2 regions of the Enterococcus sp. BWT-B8 genome follow, and region 1 is predicted to be linked to the other one. Evidence: riboswitches for the same ligand, from Rfam matches in the RefSeq annotation. Region 1 holds a riboswitch; the other holds the start of a gene.

What was found. A riboswitch is a leader RNA that binds a small molecule or an ion and turns the genes downstream of it on or off. The one in region 1 is predicted to bind thiamine pyrophosphate.
Region 2: linked by a shared signal. The riboswitch ahead of thiT (energy-coupled thiamine transporter ThiT) and the one ahead of tenA (thiaminase II) in region 1 are both predicted to bind thiamine pyrophosphate.

What each region holds. Positions count from the first base shown of each region.
Region 1 covers NZ_JAJDJV010000011.1:54,015-57,430, reverse strand. Annotated here, with positions in the region: gene LI951_RS11055 (DUF1294 domain-containing protein) at 116-400, shown strand; gene LI951_RS11050 (lysylphosphatidylglycerol synthase transmembrane domain-containing protein) at 412-1,449, shown strand; TPP riboswitch at 1,744-1,843, shown strand; gene tenA (thiaminase II) at 1,942-2,625, shown strand; gene thiM (hydroxyethylthiazole kinase) at 2,607-3,413, shown strand; gene thiD (bifunctional hydroxymethylpyrimidine kinase/phosphomethylpyrimidine kinase) at 3,410-3,416, shown strand, end outside.
Region 2 covers NZ_JAJDJV010000003.1:84,691-88,106, forward strand. Annotated here, with positions in the region: gene LI951_RS04850 (peptidase C39 family protein) at 1-498, opposite strand, end outside; gene LI951_RS04855 (hypothetical protein) at 718-1,083, shown strand; gene thiT (energy-coupled thiamine transporter ThiT) at 1,148-1,756, opposite strand; TPP riboswitch at 1,811-1,910, opposite strand; gene LI951_RS04865 (ACT domain-containing protein) at 2,107-2,490, shown strand; gene LI951_RS04870 (DUF1622 domain-containing protein) at 2,603-2,995, shown strand; gene LI951_RS04875 (hypothetical protein) at 3,018-3,416, opposite strand, start outside.

The DNA of each region.
Region 1 (3,416 bases):
CAAAAATTATAGTGAGAAAAGTGAATGAGCTTCCAGATATTGAGTACCTGACTGGGTCGCAAATTTAAATAAGCAGCTGTAAACCAACTATTTTGTATGAAAGTGAGGCAAGTGTATGTTACTGTCAGTAAATGTTTTTTTATGGATTTATTTGATAATTATTAATCTCTATGTTTTCTTTATTATGTATTACGACAAGAGTCAGGCCAAAAAAGGCGGCTGGCGAATTCCAGAACACAGAATACTCACAGCCGGAATCATTGGCGGTGGGCCGGCGGGATTAATCGGGCAGCAGATCTTTCGTCATAAATCAAGAAAATTAAAATTTTATGCTGCTTTCATATTGGGAAGCTTCGTTTTCTGCGGCATTCTTTATCTGTATTTTAGCTATTTTTCTTAGAGGAGGAAGTCATGAAGAATAAACCTGTGCTGAAAATCATTTTTAATGTGATTTTGATGCTGGTTATGATTGGAATCGTTTTTTATGTAATAGATAATTCATTAAGCAGTATTTTTGCACAACTGCTGAAAACAAGTGTTTTTACCCTACTGGCTGTTGTTGGGCTGGGGGTGTTCTATCAAATTGTAGAAGGTCGATCGATTAAAGAAATTGTCTACAGCTTTCAACCTGATTTCACAACAAAGGACGGCTTCTTTGCTTCCTGTTATGTTGCTTTTTATCGGATTGTTTCTTTTGGTACAGGAACGCTTGTTTCAGAAGTGCTTTATTACCGGAAAAAGGCTCTGGCAACCTCTCAGGCTATTGGTATTACAGCTCTGCATATGATTATGTATAAGCTGGCTGTAATCTTTTTAGCTGTCTTAGGTCTTATTTTTCAGTTTCCGCTTCTTTATTCGACTGCCCCCATGATGATTCCATTTATTTTAGCTAGTTTAATTTTCAGCTTTTTGATTGTTGTTGTTGTTTTAGCTCTTTCAATAAGTATCAGACTGCAAGTATTTTTAACGGTTTGGGCGGATAAGCATATCAAACGACCTAAGCTTAGGGATTGGGTAGATCAATGGAATATCCAGATTTATTCACTGAGGGATACCGTCCAGACAGTGATCAAAGACCACTCTGCAATGATTCGTATATTCATGTGGAATGTGGGAAAAGTTCTGATCTGGCTGGTTATTCCTTATGTAGCTTTGGTTGAGCATCATTCTTCCCTCGACTTGCTGCTGACATTGTCTTATACTAGTTTTGCGATTGTTCTGGCTGGTGTCATTCCAACACCTGCTGGAATTGGCTCATTTGAATTTGTCTATCTGTTGCTGTTTAAACCTTTGGTAGGGACAGTAGATGCTGTTTCTTCTCTGCTCTTGTATCGATTCGGCAGCTTTGTTTTGCCCTTTCTGATAGGAATGGTTTATGTGATGATTGAAAAAAGAAAAGAGATTAAAAAAGAAATTGTTGCGGTACGTAAGGAAGAACCTTCTAAATGATCCGGAGTGATTCTGATAAAAGAGTTATACTGCTTGAGATACTGTATTTGTGAGTAATGATAAAGAAGTTTAGATTTGGATTTTATTGAATTGACTGTTATATTTTGACAAGATTTAGGAAGCGGTCTGGTGGAGCATGCAATCATGCCGTTTCTGGCTTTTTACCTAAATTCAACAATACAGGCTGCAGATTTTTTCTTTTCGCTTGCTGCTGCTGAGTAAATCGTTTTACAGGTTTATTTTGCGAAGATTGTTTTTTTCATTGTTTCTTCTTTTCTTTCTATGTTATAATTTTAGATATGCTGGGGGTGTCTTTATGACTGAGACGTTCATGTGAACGGACCCTTTGAACCTGTGAGTTGATACTTGCGTAGGGAAGTAGTCTGAGAAATAGAATAAGATATTTTAGACTCTTCAAGATGGTTTCGTACATTCTGAAGGGTTTTTCTGTTTTTTTTGGCTTTCTTCTCAAAAAAATTGAGGAGGAACAAGATGAGTTTTACAGAGGAAGTAAGGGAACAGGCGGATGAGTTGTGGAATAAAAGTAAGCAGCATCCGTTTTTAAAGGAGTTGAAAGAAGGGACACTTTCACCGGAAATATTTCGTTATTACCTGATTCAGGATAGGTATTATCTGGAGCAGTTCTCTAATATTCATCAAGCTGCTGCAGAGCTTTCAGAGGACAAAGACATAAAGAAATCATTTCTTGCCGGTGTCGCAGGCTTGGATGAAGCAGAGCTTGCTGTACGAGAAAGTTTTTTCAAAGAGCTGAGAATTGATGAAAAAGTGATACAAGCCACACCGATTGCACCAACTGCATATTATTATACTGCACATATGTATAAGGAACTGGCTTCGGGCAGTGCAGCGAGAACTGCTGCAGCACTGCTTCCCTGTTACTGGCTGTATCAGGAAATTGGAGAAATGCTGATTGAAAACGGTTCCCCGAAGCCCCTTTATCAACAATGGATTGAAACGTATGACAGTACAGGATATCAGGAAGCAGTTGACCGCCAAAGAAGGCTGACTGATTTCCTCGCTGAAAATGTCTCAGAATCAGAAAGAAACTTGATGCTTCAAAGTTTTTTAGTTAGCAGCTATCAGGAATGGAAGTTCTGGGGCATGGCCTATGAACAGGAACAGTGGGAGGAATCTTCATGTATCCATATTATTTAATTGACGAAATCAGAAAGCAAAATCCTTTGATTCATAATATTACCAATATCGTCGTTGCAAATGATTCAGCGAATGGTCTTTTGGCATTGGGTGCCTCACCATTTATGTCCTCAGCGCTTGAAGAAATGATTGAGGTGGCAATAATAGCGGATGCAACGGTTTTAAATACTGGGACCCTTTCACAGGTGCAATTGGAGGCTATGATTACTGTTGGTGAAAAAGCCAATCAGCTGAACAAACCAGTTGTGCTTGATCCTGTAGGAGTGGGTGCAACTTTGTATCGAAAAGAAGCGGTTGCACATCTGTTGACAAGCATTAGTCCAACACTGATTCGTGGAAATGCAGGAGAGATTGCTGCATTGGCAGAGAGTGATTGGACCAGTAAAGGTGTAGATGCGGGAGCCGGCTCTGCAGATATCATTGCTGCAGCGAAGAAGGTTGCGAATAAATATCAGACATTTGTATCTGTCAGCGGGGAAAAAGACGTTGTCACAGATGGACGGATTGTTTATCTTGTTGAAAATGGAACTCCTTATTTTACTTCAATGACAGGTGCCGGCTGTTTACTGTCTTCTATTTGCGGAGCGTTTTTAGCTGTTGATACAGAAACATCGCTTGAATCCGTTGTGCTGGCCAATTGCAGCTATGCACTGGCAGGTGAATCAGTTGCCGGAAAACTTAAGAGACTTGCAGTAGGAACATTTAGACAGGAGCTGCTTGATGAACTTTCTTTACTGAATCAGGAAAAAGTCGAAAAATCAGCCAGAATCAGGAGGATTGACGGATGAATA
Region 2 (3,416 bases), on a different contig from region 1:
TGCAAAAATTCCCCAGCCTGTTCCCTGTCCTTCAATAAAATAATCATTTTTAGACCAGTCAAGAATTTCCTGAGGCAGAACTTCCGCATTGTCCAGATAGGACGCAACCATTGCCAGTGAAACAATCGCACAGCCATTTTTTTCCAGTGTATTATTTTCTCCCGTACCGTAAGGAATTGTCTTCCAGTAATCCTCTGTCTGCAATAACAGTGGAACATTTATCCGTCCATTAAATTTATCCTGCTGAATCTCCTGAGTTACCTGCTCTGCATAACTCAACTGTACTTCTTCTGTTTCAGAAGTTACAATTTTCCCAACATTCTCTGACGTTTTATTTGTAGAATCTTCTCCTAATACAGCCTCTTTTTCCTTTTTAAATAAATTGGAAAAACCAGCTTCCATAGGTGCTATTTTCCCTAATAGTGCTCCTCCTAAAGCAGCGGCTGCCAACAATCCAATAATCCATTTCTTCAGTTTCAGTCTCTGCTTTTGTGCCAATACTATCACTCTTTCTTTTCTTCAATACCAGTTCCATTTGCAACAATACTAATTAATTATATACTCTAATCTTACTCAAACAAATAAAAAAAGCAACCTCATTTTGATTAAAAATGGGAACATATCTTCTTGAATTTTGACTAAAAATTAGGTAGAATGATAATAACTACGATAAATAATGATTATTCGGATTGTCTTAATATTGAAGGGGGTAGAAAAATGGATAACGATCATAAATCAACGATGAAAAGTATTTCCAGACTGATCACACAATCTTCCCATAGTTTCTTCTCTGCCTTTTTAGATGACAGTAAGGTTAAAAATGAAAAATCAAAAGAGCGGGAAGAAATTTTAAAAGAATTGCAGTTAGCCGCAGCACAGAAGAGTCTTGTTGTCTTGCAAATCAAAGAAAGCCCGACAGATCAAAAATTTGAAGCTGCCTCCGGTTGGATTGTTTCTAAAAATATTACTGACTCCATTATGCTTCGTTCTCAGGAGGACACTCAGCAAATCCGCATGATTCCTGTTGACCATATTAAACGAATCAGCAGATTGGGAATATCCGATAAACGCCAAATAAAATAAATTATTATGACTATCAAAGCCGAATACCTCGCTGTTTTACAGCAGGGTATTCGGCTTTTTTGATTTATTTATTTTTGGCTGAATTGTTGATATAATGAGCCATTTTTGGAATAAACAGCTTCGGTGCCACTTTGACTATAATAACTAAAACTACACTGACCAGTACTGTATTTGCAATGGCACTGCCTCCATTAAACAGCAATGAATACCAGTAGGGGCTCATCCCTTCCGGAGCATAGACTCCCCAAACAAAGACCCCCGCCCAGTAGTGCCAAAACCAGCGGGAGACGACTGCAGTTAGGCTCCCAATTAAGATATAACTGACCGCCTTATTCGACTGACTGTCAGATATTGCTTTTTGAATTTTGGAAGAAAACAAGCCGCCCATTCCCCCAAAAGCAAACGCAAATGGGTACTCAAAAATAATCTGCGGAACCGAAATGAAGTTTTTCATGGCAGAGCCCAGAACAATACTGAGCAGCCCCCAGATGAACCCAGCTGTAATCCCCGGCAAAGCCCCTCTACGATACGAATAAAGTACCAGAGGAATCATCCCCAGAGATAAATCAAATGCTGCATTGGCTGATTCCAGCGGAATAAAAGATAAAGCCATTGCCATAGCAGCAATCACAGTCCCTTCAATCCAAACTCGTAAATCCATTTTTTTTGACATAAAAAATCCTCCTTGTTTTAGAACAAACCAATCAACAAAGGAGGAGTAATTATCTATCTACTCCATCACAACTTCCTACGCACGTACTAACGCAACAGGTTCAAGGGTTTAGAGTAATCTCATTCTCAGCTACGAAGCTCCCCTATGTGATGGTGTTCTATTAAATTTTGATGTCCTTACAAGACAGGCTTAGTTTAGCACAAAGAAAATAGGTTGTAAATAACTCTGTTTTCTGTTCTCCCGATTTCATCTGTGATAGACTAAACTATAGAAAGAAAAGAGCGAACCCTTCCAATAAACAGCGCAGTCGCAATGATTGAATGGTTCACTATAAATAAGGAGTAGAATCAATGGATTTAAAGCTTCATGATACGGTAGATTACTCCGTCATAAAATTTCCGGCTGACCACCTGATACCAAAAGAATTCAGTCAGCTGACCGGCTTCAAAAGCATCACCTATACTGCCGATGAGTGCTCAGTCATTGTTCCAACCAATTCAATAGATACCAGACGAGCCATTGCTGCTGACTCAAACTGGTTTATCATTCAGATTGTCGGTGAACTTGACTTTACTTTGATCGGCATCCTGACGCAGCTGGCAAATCCTCTGGCTGAAAATGGCATCTCTATCTTTACCTTGTCTACATACAATACAGATTATCTGTTAATTAAAAATGCAGACAAAGAGAACACGTTGACTGTATTAAAACAAGCCGGGCATTTTTTTATCTAAATTCATTTTACACATTACCTTGCCAATTCAGCAAAAATATTACCCTATGAAATTTTTGCCATAATCAAAAAAATGTAAGCTTGGTGAGTGAACGGCTGAAAAGGAGTAAACTATGACACATTTAGCTGAAAACATGATGGATGGACTGATTCCTTTTTTTGAAGTCTTTGTGCTTTGCCTGAATATTCTGTCCATTATTGTATTGATCTGGGGCGTGGCACTAGCAGCAGCAGATTTTTTCAAGAGTGAGTTTCAAAAGCAGGATCGTCTGATGATTACAACAAACAACAATTTAATCAAGAATTTTTTAGGCAGCTATATTCTGCTAAGTCTGGAAATTTTAATTGCTGCAGATATTATTGAGTCTATTATCAAGCCTACATTCCAGGATCTTTTCAAACTGGCTTCCCTTGTTGTCATCCGTACGGTCATTTCCTATTTCCTGCATAAAGAAATAGAAGATGCCATAAAAGATGATCAAATAAAAAAAGATGAGACAGGCTGATAATATGCCTCTTCTCATCTTTTTATGCATGCTTCGGCAGCTGTATATTGAAGCTTTCTTCATTATTCTCAAAATGCCATGTACGCTTCCCTGAATTATAGATCAGTGAGGCAATCAGCGGATCTTCCTTATATACCAAATTTTTGGTCTTCCACAATGAATCTTCTATCATATAAATCGGAATTCGATAGTCTTTCCCTTTTTGCTCAATATCTTCAAAACAAAAAACAATTCCTTCTTGAAGGATAGGCTTCATCTCTTTTAACAGATCGCTGCTCATTTTGTCTATGGAAACTCCTCTGCGGAAAAAGCTTTTCTTATCATTCACCTTTTCCAACACAGCAGCACTGATTTTATTAGCCAGAATCCGATAAAATTCATCAATATAGCGATAATACACTCGAGTCATTTGATCTGCATA